2 regions of the Egicoccus sp. AB-alg6-2 genome follow, and region 2 is predicted to be linked to the other one. Evidence: riboswitches for the same ligand, from Rfam matches in the RefSeq annotation. Region 2 holds a riboswitch; the other holds the start of a gene.
The links. A riboswitch is a leader RNA that binds a small molecule or an ion and turns the genes downstream of it on or off. The one in region 2 is predicted to bind thiamine pyrophosphate.

Region 1: it holds a riboswitch for thiamine pyrophosphate, as region 2 does, so the genes downstream of both, ACERMF_RS03845 (sodium:solute symporter) here and ACERMF_RS13935 (thiamine diphosphokinase) in region 2, are expected to answer to the same signal.

What each region holds. Positions count from the first base shown of each region.
Region 1 covers NZ_JBGUAY010000002.1:263,296-272,304, reverse strand. Annotated here, with positions in the region: gene thiE (thiamine phosphate synthase) at 1-33, opposite strand, end outside; gene ACERMF_RS03845 (sodium:solute symporter) at 35-1,486, opposite strand; TPP riboswitch at 1,476-1,589, opposite strand; gene ACERMF_RS03840 (NERD domain-containing protein) at 1,703-2,590, shown strand; gene ACERMF_RS03835 (HNH endonuclease) at 2,615-3,757, opposite strand; gene ACERMF_RS03830 (DUF1643 domain-containing protein) at 4,589-5,125, opposite strand; gene ACERMF_RS03825 (hypothetical protein) at 5,661-5,903, shown strand; gene ACERMF_RS03820 (protein NO VEIN domain-containing protein) at 6,004-6,405, shown strand; gene ACERMF_RS03815 (hypothetical protein) at 6,918-7,631, opposite strand; gene ACERMF_RS03810 (hypothetical protein) at 7,633-7,956, opposite strand; gene ACERMF_RS03805 (IS110 family transposase) at 8,796-9,009, shown strand, end outside.
Region 2 covers NZ_JBGUAY010000007.1:61,310-70,318, reverse strand. Annotated here, with positions in the region: gene ACERMF_RS13975 (class II aldolase/adducin family protein) at 1-443, shown strand, start outside; gene ACERMF_RS13970 (MFS transporter) at 418-1,623, opposite strand; gene ACERMF_RS13965 (FadR/GntR family transcriptional regulator) at 1,712-2,437, opposite strand; gene ACERMF_RS13960 (FAD-dependent monooxygenase) at 2,605-4,185, shown strand; gene ACERMF_RS13955 (biotin transporter BioY) at 4,262-4,837, shown strand; gene ACERMF_RS13950 (PspC domain-containing protein) at 4,841-5,029, opposite strand; gene ACERMF_RS13945 (DUF1992 domain-containing protein) at 5,125-5,574, shown strand; gene ACERMF_RS13940 (SDR family oxidoreductase) at 5,552-6,190, opposite strand; TPP riboswitch at 6,276-6,422, shown strand; gene ACERMF_RS13935 (thiamine diphosphokinase) at 6,415-7,101, shown strand; gene ACERMF_RS13930 (thiamine ABC transporter substrate binding subunit) at 7,111-8,253, shown strand; gene ACERMF_RS13925 (ABC transporter permease) at 8,286-9,009, shown strand, end outside.

The DNA of each region.
Region 1 (9,009 bases), on a different contig from region 2:
CAGCACGTGAAGTCGTGGCAGGGGGCGGCGCACGTCAGGCTCCGCTCGGCGGGCCGGCGGCGGGGACGCGTTCCCGGACGCGTGCGTCGAGCTCGGACAGCTCGACGGTCGGACGGCCGCCCAGCGACACGAGGAAGGTGACGAGGCCGCTGGCGAGCAGTGCGCCGGCGAACGGCGCCAGGGTCGGGACCGCGTCGGGGAAGGTGACCCGGGCGACCGCACCCTCGAGGCTGCCCGCCGCGAGCAGGCCGGCACCGAGCGCCCCGACCGCGCCGGCGACGATCCCGGACCAGACCGCCGTCGTGGTGGTGCGGCGCCAGAGGCCGAGCAGGGCCGGCAGGAGCAGAACGGCGGCGAGCAGGTCGGCGATGAGGAACAGCTGCAGCACGGAGGTGGCAACCAGCCCGACGGCCAGCGCCGGCAGCATTACGGCCACGGTCAGCAGGCGCGCGTGCCCGAGACGGAGAGAGGGACGTTCGGAGACGAGCAGGGCGGCGAGGCCGTTCTCGAGCGTGTCCACCGACGACGCGACGAGCGCGATGCCGAGCACGAGGACGACCGCGACGACCACGCCGGGGAGCTCGGCGGCGAGCACGAAGATGGACAGCGCCGGCACTTCGGCGAGACCGACCGAGGCGGACAGCACACCGAGCCCGCCGGCGATCAGCATCAAGGGGATCGTGACGGCGGCGCCGACGAGGGCGCCCTGGCGCAGGGCCCGATCGTCCCGGGCCGACCAGACCCGCTGCCAGTAGCCGTGGTGGAACAGGTTCGCGGCGGTGACGGCGAGGATGAGTGTCGCGGCGCTCTTGAGACCCACCCGGTCGATACCGAGCAGGCCGCTGTCGCGGACGCTGGCGACTGGCCCGTCCACTCCCACCACGGCGGCGACGGCGGCGACGGTCAGCAGGACGATCACGAGCCAGCTCTGCCACCGGTCGGTGCGCAGTGAGGCCCGGAGGCCGCCGTACGTGGTGTAGGTGAGGGTGGCCGCGACCACGGCGACGACGGTGAGCTGGCGTGGGATCCCGCCGAGCAGTTCGACCAGGCCGCCGATCGCGACGAGCTCGGCCGCGACGAAGACGCCCATGTACAGCAGCGAGACCGCGGTGACGAGGCGGCTCGCCGAACGCCCGAAGCGCACGCGCAGGAACTCGCTCAGCCCCTGGCCGGAGGGCACGATTCGACGCAGCCGCGGTCCGACGAACGCGAACACCAGGAACGGTCCGGCGGCGGCGACCGCGTAGCCGATGACGGGGCCGATGCCGAGGATGGCGCCGAGCTCGGGCGGCGCGAACAGGATCCAGGCGCCGAGGCCGGATGCGAGGAACGACAGGCCGAGGGTGAGCGGCCCCTGGCTGCCGCGGGCGACGGTGAAGTCGTCGAGGTCGGCGCGTGGGACCTCGCGGCCGGCACGGACGCCGATGACCACGAATGCCGCGAGCACCGTGCCCAGCAACAGCACACTGAGAGATGTAGCCACCACGACGCGCTCCCTCCGCCGGCATTACCCGGATCAGGTTCCGAGGTAGGGCGCCCGCCCGGCGCATTCTCAGCCCTCGGTTCGGAGGGCTCCCTCGGCGTCTTCGGTCCCGACCATATCGGGCCGCCGCGCTCCCCGCGGCGAGGATTCATCCAGCCGGTGTTCAAGGTGCGACCTGCGCGTGCCGATGGCTAGTGCCACGTCGTGCTTGGGGGCAGCGTGGACGAGTTCCACATCAGGATCGACAAGCAGTACCTGCACAACCAGGCGGGTATGGGGGCACGGGAGAAGGAGCGGGAGCTCGCGGCGGGCAAGTCACGTGCGAAGCAACTGATCGAGCGGGTGTTCGACGCCAGAACGGACGAGCGATCCTGGCGGCGCGGCGCCGAGGGCGAGGAAGTCGTCGCTCGCAGGCTGGAGCGGCTCCCCCGGCCCTGGGCGGTCGTTCACGACCTCACCGTCGGGCGGCGCGGCGCGAACCTCGACCACCTGGTGCTGGGGCCTGCGGGCATCTTCGTGCTCAATACCAAGAACCTGACCGGATGTCTCACGGTGTACGACCACGCCGTGCTCCAGAACGGTCACAAGACGGCATTCGTCCCGGCGGCACTCCGCGAAGCTCGAACAGTGCAGGACCGTCTGTCGACCGCTCTGGGCCGGCCGGTCCATGCCTGGAGCGTCCTGGTCGTGCTCGGCTGCGAGATCACGATCAAGAAGCCGTTGGCCAACCTGACCCTCCTGCGCGAGCACGACCTACCGGGCTGGTTCGAGCGACTCCCAACCGGCGTGTTCAGCGAGGGGGACGTGTTGCGCCTCGAACGGTTGGCTCGCGACCCCGACACCTGGGATCCACGTCAGAGATCACAACGGCCGGCCGCGCCCGCACCGTCTGCGTCCGTCCCGGCAGCGGGAACGCCGACATCGCCCGGCGGCGCGATCTCGGTCCGACGCTGGACGAGGTTCGGCAACGACCGCCTGTATGCGAACGGACCAAACGGCGAGCGGCTCGGCTACCTCGATCTGCCGACCGGCGAGTTGCACCTCGAGGTCGACGACACCAACGGCGAGATCGGCCGCAGACTCCGTGAAGCCCACGCCGCTGCCTGACCAGACCGGTCGAACGCGCTCGACCTACGGCGTGTAGTCGCCGGGATCCTCGGCGGCCGCCTGCCGTGACGCGAGGGTCGACTGCAGCCGCCGCAGATCGAGGGGGCGAACCTCGCCCGGCGCCTCCCACAGCAGCGCCCCATGGGGCTGATGGAGGTAGAGGCCGCGGGCGCCGCCAGCCGTTCGGCCCGTACGACGGGGCCACGACGTCCGCGTCGCGATGGCACCGAGATGCTCGTGCTCCACGGTGCCCGGCGTGAGCCGTCGCCACCAGCGTTCCAGGTGGGGCAGGGCGGCCAACGCTGCGCGCTTGTCGCCGTTACAGCCCCGATCGGCGACGACGAGGTTGTCGAGACGGTCGTCCGGCCACCGGGACCACGGCAGGAAGTGGTCGACCTCCCACGGGCCACGCTCGCGACCGCAGTAGAAGCAGCGGCCGTCCTGCAGTTCGAGCAGCGGCGTACGAACGTTGGCGAGCGAGATGCGTGCCCTGCCGAACAGGAACGTCTCGAGGCGCAGTTCGTCGACGAGGTCGTCGTTTCGTCGGGCGACGTAGCGCAGCCATTCGCGCTCGATCACCGGCCGGACCAATCCGGCGAGCGCAGCCAGGTGCTCGCCGGCTCCCGGCCGCAGATGGAGCCGGTCGTCGAAGTCGGCGGCGAACACCCGCCCCTGGGTGATCCCGGCTACCCAGCCGATGCCGTAGATGAACCGGTCGTCGACCGCTCCTGAGCCGGATCCGAACCGCTGGAGCAGCGGGATCGGATAGCGGACGACGGTCGCGATGACTTCGCGTTCGAGGCGCGCCACGGCCAACTCGTCAGCACGCCGCGCGACATCCAGCGATGCGTGCTCTGACAGGCCGAGCCGCGTACGTAGTTCGGCGATCTTGACCACGAGGTCGCGTTGGCGCGACTGTCGGAGCGGGCCGTGTTCGCTGAAGGGTCGAGCCTGCCGCCAGTACAGCTCGAAAACTCGCCGACCGAGGTCGCGGCCCGACAGCGTCGCTGGCGCCCGTCCGTCGGCGTCGGTGCCCTCCACCGTCGCGTCGAGCAGCGAGAGCAACAGCGCGTACTTGTAGGTCGTGGTGAAGCTGCCCGTGTCGAGCAACGAGAGCAGCTTCTCCCCGAACGCGAGTGGCGAGCTCTGGCTAGTGACCTCATTCACACACGCGCTCCAATGTCTCAACACGCGCACCCCGACCGTACGCGAGGTGGCAGCAGACCTCCGGGTTATGAGCCGGAGTTCGCCCGTTTCGCCCGATTTCCGCGCGTCCCACCCGATGGCGAAAAACCGGCTCTGACCTGCGGCTATGTCGTTTCGTGTCCCATTCGGTATCGGGGCGTTTCTGTAGATACTCTGTAGTATGGCACCCAGATGGCACCCATGAAGCTTCAACTAACGGCTTTTCGCCCCGATCTCACCGCGACAACGGGCCCATCCCTCCTCTCCCTCGTGGTCGGCGACCCGGCCCAACGTGTGCCCACCGACGGGAGTTAGGTGGCCGGCTCCACCTCAGCTCAGGGGTCCACCGGTGGTAGGCATCGGTGTCGAAGTCAAGCACGAGAGCGGCCGGAGACGATCGTCTGATTGCCACACACCTGTCAGTCTGGTGGTCTCATCGGGACGCCGCTTCCCGAACCTCGGTTCCCCGCCGGTGCCGCTGTGGCAATCATGCCCGAACGACTTCACCTGAGGAGCGCTGACTTCGGGTGCGCTGCCCGAGCCACCAGCCTGCGCATAGTCGCCCGGTGGTTGCTCACGTCTCTTCAGCCTCTGCGGTGGATGTGATCCCGGATCGGTCGTCGTCGAGCGCATGTCGCCGACCCACATGGTGGGATTCGCGCCTGCTCACCCCGTGGGGCCGGCGCGCACTTGAGATATCGGATTCTTCGGAAGTTCACGGGGCGGTCGACTGATGGTCGCTAGCCCGGGCTACCCGGCGATGCCCGTCGGCGACAACGACCCCAGAGGCCGCGGCCGCTCTGCGCGGCACGACTACGGCCTCGTCCTGCGACCGACGAACGGCTGCAGTGCTGGCAGGGCACCTCTCGACACACCTCGCAGCGACAGGTGGCGCGGTTCGCCGTCCGCCGTCTGGCCGAGGCAGCGCACCTCCAACCCGAGTTCGACCAGGTGGTCGACTACCTCAGCGATGCGGCGCCGGGCGACGCGTGTGCCGGCGCCGAAGGGAGCGGTCCCCCATGCGCCCACTACGAAGTCCAGGTCGCGCACCGCCTCGTCGAACGCCGCAGCCCACCCCGGGCCGATCGGATCGGGGTGATCGCGCAACTCCCGCGGGTCCGTGCTCCGTAGCGCCCAAAGGTTGAGCATGGTTACCCCGGCGTAGCCGTCGCGCCAGGCGATCGCCTCGCAGTTGGCACTGGTCGGGTCCAAGCGGGCGCCAGCCTGCCATGTGATCAGGCTCGGATTGCAGCCCACGAACGCCAGTCGTGGGCCTTCTGCCCACCACCGGTCGGCCCGGTACTCGTAGACGGCGTCGTCCGACAACACCTGTGTAAAGGCCGAAGTCACCCCGCCCACGTCACTCGCTCTCTCGCGTCGATCCCCACGAGATTGTTGGCAACTCGCTTCTCACCCACGTATCGGTACCTACCGCTGGCTCCGAGCAGCACATCGTGTCGTCCACTCCTTTGGAGAGGGGCCGGCGACGATGATGACCGGGCACGCCCTCAAGGCGAAGGTCCTCGAAGCGAGGGGCGGTCGACCCGTTCAGCGCCACGCGCATGCGGCGGAGTCACACCCGCCTACCACGCGGCCATGGGGGCGTGAGGTCGAGGTGTTGCCCGCATCCCAGCCGACCCCGCATCGTGTGCTTGACCCGAGCCGAGGTGCCGCAGCTCGAGCACGACGGTCGCGGGAGCCGACACGGATGTGCACCTGCATCGGCACCGTCCAGGCGACCACCCCGACGACTTCGGCCAGGATGGCACCGACCGCGTCGACCAACGGCGGCCCGACGCGCGACAGCCGTGATCGTGAACTCCTCGCCGCGAAGCTCCATGCACCCCTAAGGTCGCTATCGCGATCTACGGGCGAGGAGGATGTCGTGTCGAAGTACAGCGCGCTGCGTCGCCACCTGGAGGCCGCGTCCGGCGCCTCAGTCGAGATGGCGTTCCGTGAGATCGATGACGTCGTTGGCGGCCTACCGGCCTCAGCGCGGCGCTACTCGGCCTGGTGGTCCAACGAGCACGAGGGGAGGCACGTTCAAGCCCGAGCGTGGCTCGACGCGGGTTGGCGCGTCGCGAACGTGAACCTCACTGCTGAGCGGGTTCGCTTCAACAGGGCGTAGCTCGTCACCGTGATCGCGTGTGGGCGTCCTCGATTCCGAACCACGCATAGCGTTCCTGTCTGTAGTTGGCACGCAAGGGCGGACTGCGAGGAGTAAGAACGTGGAACTCACCCACAACCGGGCCGTCGAAGAAGCAGCAATTGCGTGGGTACTCCGCATCGAGCGCGAGGCCGGTCGAGAAGCCGTCGACACTCGCGGCACCGGCGCCGCCGCCGACATCTCAAGTCCGCCACGTCTCATCGAGGTCAAGGCGTACGGCAGGTCGGCGCGGGGACAGGACCTGTGGCTGGAGCCGCGGCAGGTCGAAGAAGCAGACCGCAACCCGCAGTTCTTCATCTACGTGGTCGAGAATGTCCGTCAGGGTGATCCGGCTGGCTTCACGCTACGCGTTCTAGGGGGTGAGACACTTCGAGTACTGCTACAGCGTCGCCGCGAGCAGCGGTACTTCACCGTGCCATGGTCCGTGAAGGTGTACGACGAGACGCCGAGTGGCCTTCAGTAGAGCACACCCACCGCCGTGATGATGGGCGGGCGCGCTATGGCCACTCTCCGCCCGAAACACCCCTCGGCGGAGGCAGCGACGACTGCGACGCTCGCGCAGTCTCTACACTGCGAGCAGCCAAGGAGGCGGTTCAGTGCCCGAGATCAGCGGTGAGGTCGGTGGTGCTCTTGCCTGCTACAGGCATGGCGGCATCGGGCCTTCTCACGCCGCTCTTGACAGCGCCTTCGTCGGAACGGCTGCGTTCAGGCAGACCCGGCTCCAGGTCCTGCCCGTGAGCAGGACCGCGCGCTTGGTCGTCAGTCGGCCTATAAGTAGCAGCGGGTCGATGCTGTTTTCGCTGATGCGGTCCGCCTAGGAAGGGCCAGAGAGTGCACGGCGGCTCTTTTCGAATTGCTTCGGATTGGGCAGCCCGGACGTCACCGCGCCGGATGCACTTCACTCCGACGGGCGCTCGACCGAGACGGCTTCCAACTTACCGGGAACCGACAGCGATAGCGGCGGCTGATTACAGGTTACGCTAGAGAGCGTGACAGCCGGTTGCGCAGATCCTCGATACGCTTGATTGAACCAATCAGAAGGGCCGGGTCGGGTTCCTGATTCCCGTGGACAATTGCGTTCCGAAGTTCAAGTAGTGACTTGAAGCTGGCGGTGTCTTCTTCGGCCAGTACCTTCATGCTTGCCAGGTACGCCACTATGCGGGACAAGGGTTCACCTGCTTTCGACTCACCGAGGCTAAGAGCAACTTTCTCACGGGACATCGCTTCCAGATCGTTCCAAGCGTTAAGGAAATGAGCGGTAGCCAGAAACGGAGACTCTCTGCCGGATGGCTCGATAGACCACAGCAGCCGGCGGCTGCGCTTCAACTGCATGTACGCCGTAGCGAATGCCGCAACAAGCGCTAGTGTCAGTCCTGTAGTGGCGATAAGCGTCACTGGCATCGTGAAACTGTCGGCGAACCCGAAGGCGAGTGCCGCCACTGCGGTGACCACTCCGAGGCCTGCATAGAGGCTGAGGATGCGCCCAATAATCGATTCCCGACGAAGCTCCGGTCGGCGTTGTGTCGCCTCGGCGGAAGCAATGATATCCGTCGCGGTTATCTCCCCGGCGCCGGCTGCCTTGCTCCCCGCTCTGGCAAGAATCTCCGCGCGCACATCCTCGAGGAGTTCTTGCAGCGCTAGTTGCGCCGCAGGAGAGAGACGGCTTTCCAGGGACGAGTCCGGTTCCATATCAACGATCCCTAATCACCGCAGCGGCATTGAGAATCAATGCTCCAGATACACCAACCACAAAGAGTATCTGCCCCCAGCCCTTGTCCATGGCGGTTAGTGCGACGCCAACAAGCAGCGCAAATGTATTGGCACCGACTGCGGCTAGTAGTGCGATAGTGTCTACTCGCTGCCGTCTGTAAGCGCGCCGAATTTGGACATCAGCGTCGGTGATCATCGTGCTTGTGATCTCCAACGTCTCGGAGGCGGGGTTCTGGGCCGCTTCAAGGCGCCCCGCCTCGTCGTAGAGGTCGCCCGCGAACTTGCGAACGCGCTCCTCGAACACCTTCCTGGCCGCTTCGTTAAGGCCGTCAGGAGGTGACGGGATTGGGACTTCTGGATGACGGCGCCTGCCGGGTCGCCACTTCACTGCGTCACCCAAGCCTGCTCTCGATGGGCTGGCAACTCTAGCGCTCGAGCCCTCGGGCGTGGCTCGAACAAGACATTGGGGAGACTCGCTCATGGTGGAGGTCACCCTTCGCGAATAGGCGCTAGTCTCTGCGATCGCGGCCCCGGGGACTGCTGGCGGTGCGACCCCTCGATCGAGGCCAGGGTCGTGACCGCCAACTTTGTGTGGCTCTACGACCTCGGCGCTTCCGCGGAAGCGCTCGAAGCGGGGATTGTCGAGCGGGTCGCCCTCAGCCGCTTGGAAGCGGGCGGGTGCCTATCGTCCTGAGCGCCGCGAATCGACGGTTCTCAGAACGCAGGTTCCGGTCTGGAAGTCGTCGGCACCAACCCGTGCGGGTTTCGGCACAAGCCAACCAGCGAGGTCCGCCGTGAGCTTGAGCTCCGGACGAGTACCTTGACACTCGTGTGGGCCAGGCGGGTTCTTCGGTGGGGAGGTGACAGACGCCCCTACGCGCGGTGATCCGGATGGGAACCCTCTGATTGCCGCGCTGTCACGTCCAGGGCGGACCCCCTCGGTGCCGCGTCGCCGGCATCCCCTGACGAGGGGGCTCGCTGCAGGCGCCTCGCTCGTCCGGCCATGAACTGGAAGCCGCTCGGAAATCCTCTGATGGGGATGCTGCTGGCGCGAGGCTGGCGCTGGTGTCAGCGTCGTAGGGCTCCGGCAGAACGCTCGGAAATCCCCTGTCGCCCTCATCAATGGGTTGACTTGAAAACGAGGTGCGCCTGCCGGAGCCTGGCCTCGGCGTGACTCGACAGAGGACTGGCGACTCGCATCAGGACTGTCCGCCGTGGCTCCTTCACCAACATGAGGAGAACGGCATGGACGTCATCATTGGCATCGATCCCCACAAGAGCTCACACACCGCGGTGGCCATTGACACCACCGAACAGGTCCTCGACCAGCTCCGACTCGTCGCCGGCCGCCGCCAAC
Region 2 (9,009 bases):
CGGCCACGGGATCACCGTTGCTGCCGATCTCCCATGAAGGCACGCTGTTCACGCCGCCCGAGGTTCCCCGGTTCGAGGAAACGGGCGACCTGATCCTGACAGCCGAACTCGGCGCACGTGTCGCCGCCACCCTCGGGGACCAGCGCGCCCTGTTCCTCGTCAACCACGGCATCGTGGCGACGGGCCGGGACGTCCCCACGGCGGTGCTCGGCGCCATCCTGCTCGAGCGGGCATGCCGAACCCAGCTGCTGGCTGTCGGCGCGGCTTCCACGCTCGCCGCCTCCGATGATGACGAGGCCCTGCGCAAGCGGGACCATTGCTACAACGACGCATTGCTCGAACAGGCATGGGACTACCTCGTCCGCCGCCTGCCCGGCGACTCCGGTTCGGCCGGCAGGCGCCCGGGCCGGCGCCCGTTCAGGCGGCGGAACGTCCGAACCTGACCTGGTGGGTCCATGCGGTGATGCCCGCGAGGAGCAGACCGCCGGCGGCGAACGCGCCGGCGAAGCCCGTGACCGCGACCATGCCACCGAAGAGCATCGGCTGGATCACCTGACCGATGCGATTCGCCGTCAGGCGCAGGCCCATGGCGAGGCCGCGCTCCGCGCGATCCGTATGCCTGGCCATCAGTTCGACGGTTACCGGCGGATTGACACCGAGCCCCAGGCTGGAGAGGACCGCGAGCGTCGCCCAGGCCCAGAACCCGTGGATGAACGGAACCAGGGTCATCGGCACGATCGCCAACCACATGCTCACGAGGAGTACGGCTCGGGCACCGAGGCGCCGCAGCAGCCAGGGCAGCGGCATGCGAATCACCAACGACGCGACCCCCATGATGGACAGGATCAGCCCAATGCGTGGAATGGACAGGCCGGCGCGTTCGAGGTAGAGCGGAAAGAACGATCCCTTGACCCCCCCGACGAACAGCGCCACGAAGCTCGACAGCAGTGTGGCCCGCACCGGACCCGAGGCCCACATGGTTTGGACACCGCTGCGGATGGAGCCGGGCGTACCTCGTGAGCTGGCCGTGACCCGCGGGGCGAGGCCGATCAACACGATCGAAATCGCGCCACAGGCGAGGTAGAACACCCCGACGGCGCCGAAACCGTGCCGGTCGTAGAGGGCCGCTCCCACGACCGGCCCGAACGCCAAGCCGCCACCCCATGCCAGGGAGAAGACGGCGAGCTGCTTGGTGAGGAAGCGGCCTCGGCCACCCGCACTCGCCATCGCTTGCAACGAGATCCACGTCGCCAGCTCGGACAAGCCGATGCCGGCGGTGAGGAAGGCCACCATGGCCGTGGTGGAAGCGCGCGCGAATCCGAGGCCGAGCAGGACCATGCCGCCGAATCCGCCCAACAGCACGCGCCGGACCCCGATGCGATCCACGAGGCGGCCGCCCGGGATGGCCAGCCCGAGCGCACTCAGGGGGAACAACGCCAGGACCACGCCGATCAGCGCTTCGTTGGCGCCGAGGTCGTCGAGTCGCAGCGGCAGCAGCGGTCGAAGTGCGTGCGCGCCGGTCCAGTACAGCAGCGTTGCGGCCGACACCAGCGCCCAACGCGACCGCAGGACGTCGAGATAGCTGACCGGCGTTTCCGCTTGATCGTCCAGTTGACGACGCATCATCCACTTCGGCAAGACCGGTGCTGAGCGGCACAACTCCGCCCGACGAGCACATTGGTACTACCATAACTCCATTGCTGAGGATCGTCTATCCCACCGCCTGCCGGAGATCTTGGCGGGGGCGCGAGCGGATCCGGTGGGCGGTGCGCTCCAGATGTTCGGCCAGCACTGCTCGCGCGCCTGCTCGGTCTCGCCGCTCGATCGCCTCGATGAGCGCGCGATGCTCGGACAGTCCCCGTGGGCCGTGCTTGGGGTCCGTCGCCCGCGCCCGGAGCAGGTTGAGCAGGATGGCGCCGTGCAACGAGTCGAACAGCAACGTCATGGCCAGGTTGTGCGCCGAGCCGGCGAGCCGGACATGGAACTCGGCGGACAGTCGGGGGTGGTAGGCGCCTGCGGCGATCGCCTCCTCGGTGCGGTCACAGATTTCGCGAAGCGCTGCGAAATCTTCCTCCGTCGCACGCTCGACCGCCAGATCGAGGATGGTCAGCTCGATCCGCGACCGCGTCTCCTCGAGCTCCCACGGCTCGACCGCCGACAGTTGCAGCATGCGACCCAGGTTCTGCCCGAGCCGGTCCGGCTGTGGCGCGGTCACGAACGCCCCGCCTCGGGCGCCCATGCGAACCTCGACGAGCCCGGTCGCTTCGAGAATGCGCAGGGCGTCGCGAACCGTCACGCGGCTGACACCGAAGCGCTCGGTCAGATCTCGCTCGGTCGGGAGCCGGTCCCCAACCTCCAGATGGCCCGACTCGATGGCAGCCTCGATCTGCTGGACGATCTCGGCGGACACGCGATTGGTGCGAACCGGTCGGAACATCCCCGAATCCACCAATGTCGTCTCCCGTTCGGCGCCGGACCCTAGCGGGCCACAGGCTCTGCAGCGTGACGCCGCCGGGCCCGGAGTTCGAACCACATTGGTATGACCTTATACAGTCATGCGGCGGAGAGGCCGGGCGAAGGCATGCCGCTGAGAAGGAGCTGAGCGTGACGAAGAGCTACCAGGTGATCATCGTGGGCGGCGGGCCCGTCGGCGTCGGTCTCGCCGTCGACCTCGGCCGGCGCGGCATCACCTGCGCCGTCATCGAGCGCCGCACCGAGTTGTCGGGCATCCCGAAGGGGCAGGGGCTCGCGCAACGAACGCTCGAGCACTTCTACTTCTGGGGTATCGCGGACGAGATCCGCGCAGCACGAGCAATGCCACCGGGCTATCCCATCGGCCAGGTGACCGTCTACGACAACCTGATGGGCGAATACTGGCACGCGCCCCCTGGCCGTGAACTGGTCCAGTCCTATTACTTCCAGGCGAACGAACGCTTGCCGCAGTACCGCACCGAGGAGGTCCTTCGACGCCGGATGGCACAGCTGCCCGAGGTCGACAGCTACATCGGTTGGACCGCGACGGACATCGAGCAACACGCCGACGGGGTGCATGTGACGATGGAACGGGGGAGTGAACGGCGGCATCTGGCCGGCGACTACGTCGCCGGCTGTGACGGCGGCCATTCGCTGGTACGCGAACAAGCGGACATCCAGAGGAGTGGAACCGACTGGGGAGAACTGGTCGCGTTGGCCGTCTTCCGCTCCCCCGAGCTGCACGCGGCGCTCGAGCGGTTTCCCGACCGGTCGACCTACCGCGTCCTGCACCCCGAGCTCGAGGGCTACTGGATGTTCTTCGGGCGCGTCGATGTCGGTGAAGAGTTCTTCTTCCACGCACCGGTGCCCCGTGGCACGGATACGAGCGACTTCGACGTCACCGGTCTGCTGCACCGCGCCGCAGGTTTTCCGTTCGATTTCGAACTCGAGCACGTCGGATTCTGGGACCTGCGCGTTCAGGTGGCACAGCGGTATCGCGCCGGTCGCGTCTTCATCGCCGGCGATGCTGCCCACACGCACCCTCCCTACGGAGGTTTCGGTCTCAACAACGGCCTCGAGGACGCGGTAAACCTCAGCTGGAAGCTGGCAGCGGTCATCGAGGGTTGGGGAGGGGACCAACTCCTCGACTCGTACAGCCTGGAGCGGCAAGCCATCTTCCGGGACGTCGGCGAGGACATCATCGGAGGCTGGATCCGCGATGACCGGGAGTTCCTGCAGCGCTACCGCCCCGACCGCGATCCCGAGGAGTTCGCCCGCAACTTCGAGGAGGTCACCAAGGGCTTCGGGAAGCGGCTGCGCAACTTCGAGCCGCACTACGAAGGCTCGCCGGTAGTCGTGGGACCACCAGACGGCGTCATCAGCGCACACGGCCACCATGCTCTCGATGCCCGCCCCGGCCATCATCTCACGCCGCAGGTCCTGTCGTCCGGCGAGAACGTCTTCGAGCGACTGGGACTGGGATTCACGTTGCTGGCGTTCGATGCCCAGGACGCCGACGTCCATGCCTTCCACGACGCCGCGCGCGCGTCGGGCGTGCCGCTCGACATCGTGCGTGACAGCTTCGCGGACGGGCGCGCCTCGTACGCGGCCCGACTGGTGCTTGTTCGTCCCGACCAGTTCGTCGTCTGGACCGGTGACACCGCGCCGGAAGAACCCGAATCCGTCCTTCGCAAGGTGACGGGCCGAAGTTGATGGCCGGTGATCGCCGGGAGGCGCCGGCCCCCTAGGATCCCGTCGTCTGCAACCCCGATGGCATGGAGAATCGAACGTGTCGAGCGCCGCCTACCAGACCGACCACCGCGTCCTGACCGACGTCCTGCCGGGTGCCCGGGTCCGCGACGTCGCGCTGTCGGTCGGGTTCGCGCTCGCCATCGCCGCCTCCGCCCAGGTGGCGTTCGCGTTGCCGGGGACCACGGTGCCCTTCACCGGACAGACCTTCGCCGTGCTCGCCGGTGCGATCGCGCTCGGACGCACCCGCGCCGCGGCCGGGTCGCTGCTCTACCTCGCCCTCGGCGTCGTCGGCCTGCCCTGGTTCGCCGGTGGCGGCCCGCACACCATCGGCTACGTGGTCGGCTTCGTGGTGGCGGCCGCGCTCGTCGGCGGCATCGTCCGGCGGACGGGATCGCGTACGCCGGTGCAGGTCGTCACCGCGATGGCGCTCGGCAATCTCGTCATCTATGCCTGCGGGGCGACCGGCCTGGCGCTCGTGCTCGGTCTCTCCCCCGCCGCCGCCGTCGCGGCCGGCGTGGTGCCGTTCCTGGCCGGTGACGCGCTCAAGCTGGTGGCCGCCGCCGCGGTCGTCCCGGCCTGCTGGAAGCTGGTCGACGCCGTCGAGCGTCGGTGACGGTCAGCGCTTCGGCATCACGATCCAGAGCACGAGGTAGGCCAGCTCGCCCGCACCGAACAGGCCGGTCAGCACGAACACCAGGCGCACCATGCCGGGGCTCCAGCCGTAGTGCTGGGCGATGCCCGAGCACACTCCGGCGAGCATGCGTCCCTGTCCGGCGCGGGGTCGATCGAGACGGCGGCTGGCCATGGGTGCTGCTCCTCGTCGCTGACGGGACCCGCGGCTGCGGATCCGGTTCACTGGTCCACCCTGCCACGTGCTCGTCGCGGCCGAACGGGGACGACGTGACCGAACGCAAGCCCTCCGGCGTCAGCTGGGAGTCGTGGATCGAGCGCCAGATCCGCCAGGCGCAGGAGCGCGGGGACTTCGACGCGCTGCCCGGGGCGGGTCGGCCGATTCCCGACCTGCACACGCCGCGCGACGAGAACTGGTGGCTCAAGAAGAAGATCGAGCGGGAGCGCATCGCGACCCTGCCCCCGGCGCTGGCGATCCGGCACGAACGCGACGAGACGATGGAGCGGGTCACCCGCGCGCGCACGGAACGCGAGGTCCGCGCGCTCGTCGAAGCACTCAACGTGCGCATCCGACGGGTGAACGCGACCGTCACGTTCGGGCCGTCGACCTCGGTGGCGGCGCTCGACGTCGACGACGTCGTGGCCGCCTGGCGCCGCGGCCACGAGCCCGCCGCACGGGGGAACGCCGACGGGAGCGTCAGCCCCGCAACGCCTCACTGATCGGCGTGTCCCCGCTCGCGAGCACGTACGTGCGTCCGATCGTGGCCGGCTCGGCGAGCGCGACGGCGACCGCCGCGGCCACGTCCTCGCGCGGGATCTTCGCGTCCCGGTCGGCCGCGAGGGCCACGTGCCCGGTCCCCGGCTCGTCGGTGAGCCCGACCGGGCGCAGGACGGTGTGGTCGAGGCCGCTGGCGACGAGTTCGTCGTCGGCGCGCCCCTTGGCACGCAGGTAGACGTCGAACACCTCGTCGCCGGGGTGGGAGGAATCGGCACCGACCGCGCTGATCATCACGTAACGCGGGACACGGGCGAACTTCGCGGCCTCGATCAGCGTCACGGCCCCGCCGAAGTCGACCGTCTCCTTGCGCTCGGCCCCGCTGCCGGGACCCGCCCCCGCGGCGAACACCACGGCGTCCGCGCCGGCGATGACCTCGGCGAGGGTGGGCGCGTCGGCCGCCTCGACGTCGCACAGGACCGGCTCGCCACCGTGTACGCGCACCGCCTCGAACTGCTCGCGCTTGCGGACGATCGAGATCGCCTCGTCGCCGTTCTGCGTCAGGATCCTGGCGAGATGGCGGGCGATCTTGCCGTGCCCTCCGACGATGGCGACACGCATGGCGGCAGCTTTCCGTTCGGGGGCGTCCGACGACGGTAACCGCGACGGTAGGCTACGGGTTCGGGCGGCACCTGGCCGCTCGACGCGACGACACCCGGGGAGCTCGGGACAGCCGGGCTGAGAGGGTGACCGCCACGCGACGCGTGCCAGACGGCACGTGACGCCTGAGCGTCACCGACCCGCGGAACCTGAGCCGGGTAATGCCGGCGGAGGGAGGTGTGACGATGCTGACCGATGCCCCGCGACCCGCGGACGGTGCCCCGGCCGACGTCGTCGTGCTCGTCGGCGGTGATCCCCTGCCGATGGAGCGCATCCCGCCGCTTCCCGACCGCGCCTTCGTCATCGCCGCCGACTCCGGGCTGCACCTGGCGGCACAGTTCGACCTTCCCGTCCACCTCGTCGTCGGCGACCTCGACTCCGTGCAGCCCGAGTACCTCGCGGAGTACCGCGCGGCGGGCGTCCCCATCCACCGGCATCCGGTGGCCAAAGACCGCACGGACCTCGCGATCGCGCTCGACGCCGCACGGCAGTTCGCCCCGGCGCGGGTGACGCTGCTCGGCGGGCACGGCGGCCGGCTCGACCACCTGCTCGGCAACGCGCTGGTGCTGGGCGCCGACGTCTACCGCGACCTGACGCTCACGGCGCAGGTGGGCGAGGCGACCATCACCGTCGTCCGTGGCGAACGCGAACTCCTGGGCCGTCGGGGCGACTACGTCAGCCTGCTGCCGGTCCAGGGCGCCGCGACCGGTATCACCACGACGGGGCTGCGGTTCGCGCTCGCCGACGAGACCCTTCCCGCGGGTTCGACCCGTGGCATCAGCAACCAGTTCACGACCGACCGGGCGACCGTGTCCGTGCGTGCCGGCGTCCTGCTGGCCGTGCAGCCCGGAAGCGCCGGACCCGACATCTGAGGAGTGCCCATGTCCCTGTCGAAGCGGTGGACGACCCCTTCCGCACGGCTGCGCCCACTGGCCGCGGTCCTGGCCGCGACCCTGGTGGCCGTCGCCTGCGGTGACGCCGATCCGGCGGTCGAGCAACCGGACGCGGTCGAGGACGAGACCGGCCCGGGCGACGACACGCCGCCGGAGGACCTTCCCGAACAGGTCACGCTCGTGCTCGTGACCCACGACTCCTTCGACGTCGAGGAAGAGGTCCTGGCCACGTTCACCGAACAGACGGGCGTCCGGGTCGACATCGCCCCGGCCGGCGACGCCGGTGCAACCGTGAACCAGGCCATCCTGACCAAGGACGCGCCGCTGGGCGACGTGCTGTTCGGGGTCGACAACACGTTCCTCTCGCGCGCGCTGGACGAGGAGTTGTTCGTCGCCTACGAGTCACCCGCACTGGCCGACGTCGACCCGCAGTTCGTGCTCGACGAGGAGCACCGCGTCACCCCGGTCGACTTCGGCGACGTGTGCCTCAACTACGACCGGGCCTGGTTCGAGGAGTCGGACCTCGAGGTGCCGGCCAGCCTGCAGGACCTGACGTCCGAGACGTACGCCGGGCTGCTCACGGTCATGAACCCCGCCACCTCCTCCCCCGGGCTCGCCTTCCTGCTCGCCACGGTCGAGGAGTTCGGCGAAGACGGCTACCTCGACTTCTGGTCCGACCTGCGCGCCAACGACGTGCTGGTGACCGACGGGTGGTCGGAGGCCTACTACGAGGAGTTCAGCGCCACCGGCGAGGGCGATCGGCCGCTCGTGGTCTCGTACGCGTCCAGCCCGCCCGCCGAGGTCTACTTCGCCGACCCGCAGCCCGACGAGCCGCCGACCGGGGTCATCGAGGCGTCGTGCTTCCGACAGGTGGAGTTCGCCGGGATCCTGCAGGGCACCGAGCACGAGGACGAGGCCCGGCTGCTGATCGACTTCCTGCTCAGCCGCGAGTTCCAGGAGAACCTGCCGCTGACCATGTTCGTGTTCCCGGTGGTCACGGACGCGCAGCTGCCCGAGGTCTTCGCCACGCACGCGGTCGTCCCCGACGACGCCTACCAGCTCGAGCCGGACGCGATCGGTGAGGGCCGCGAGGAGTGGATCGACGGCTGGACGCGCACGGTCATCCGGTGACCGTCGCGGGTCGGGCGGGACGGTGGCTGGTACTGCTCGTACCAGCGGCGTTCCTGCTGGTGTTCTTCGTGCTCCCGGTCGGCACCATCCTGCTGACCGGGCTGCGCCCCGAGGGTCGCGTCGACCTCGGGGCGCTGCCGGGCATCATCGGTGACCCGGTGGTGGCTCGGGTGGCCTGGTTCACGCTGTGGCAGGCGGCGGCGTCGACCGCGCTCACCCTGCTGGTGGGACTGCCGGGTGCCTACGTCCTGGCCCGGATGGACTTCCCCGGCCGCAACCTGCTGCGCGCCGCGATCACGGTGCCGTTCGTGCTTCCGACGGTGGTCGTCGGCTCCGCCTTCCTCGCGCTGCTCGGTCCGCGCAGTCCGCTCAACACCGCGCTCGTCGCCGTGCTGGGCGACGCCGCGCCAGCCCTCGACCTGCGCCGCACGGTCACGGCGATCCTGATCGCGCACGTGTTCTTCAACTACGCCGTGATCGTGCGCACCGTCGGCGGTCTCTGGAGCCACCTCGATCCCCGCCTCGAGGAGGCCGCCCGCACGCTGGGCGCATCGCGGTGGCAGGTGTTCCGCGAGGTGTCCTGGCCCCTGGTGCGCCCCGCCGTGTCCTCGGCCGCGGCGATCGTGTTCCTGTTCACGTTCACCTCGTTCGGCGTCGTGCTGATCCTCGGAGGGCCGGCGCGGGCGACGCTCGAGGTCGAGATCTACCGTGCCACCGTCCAGTTGCTCGACCTGCCGCTGGCGTCCGTCCTCGCCC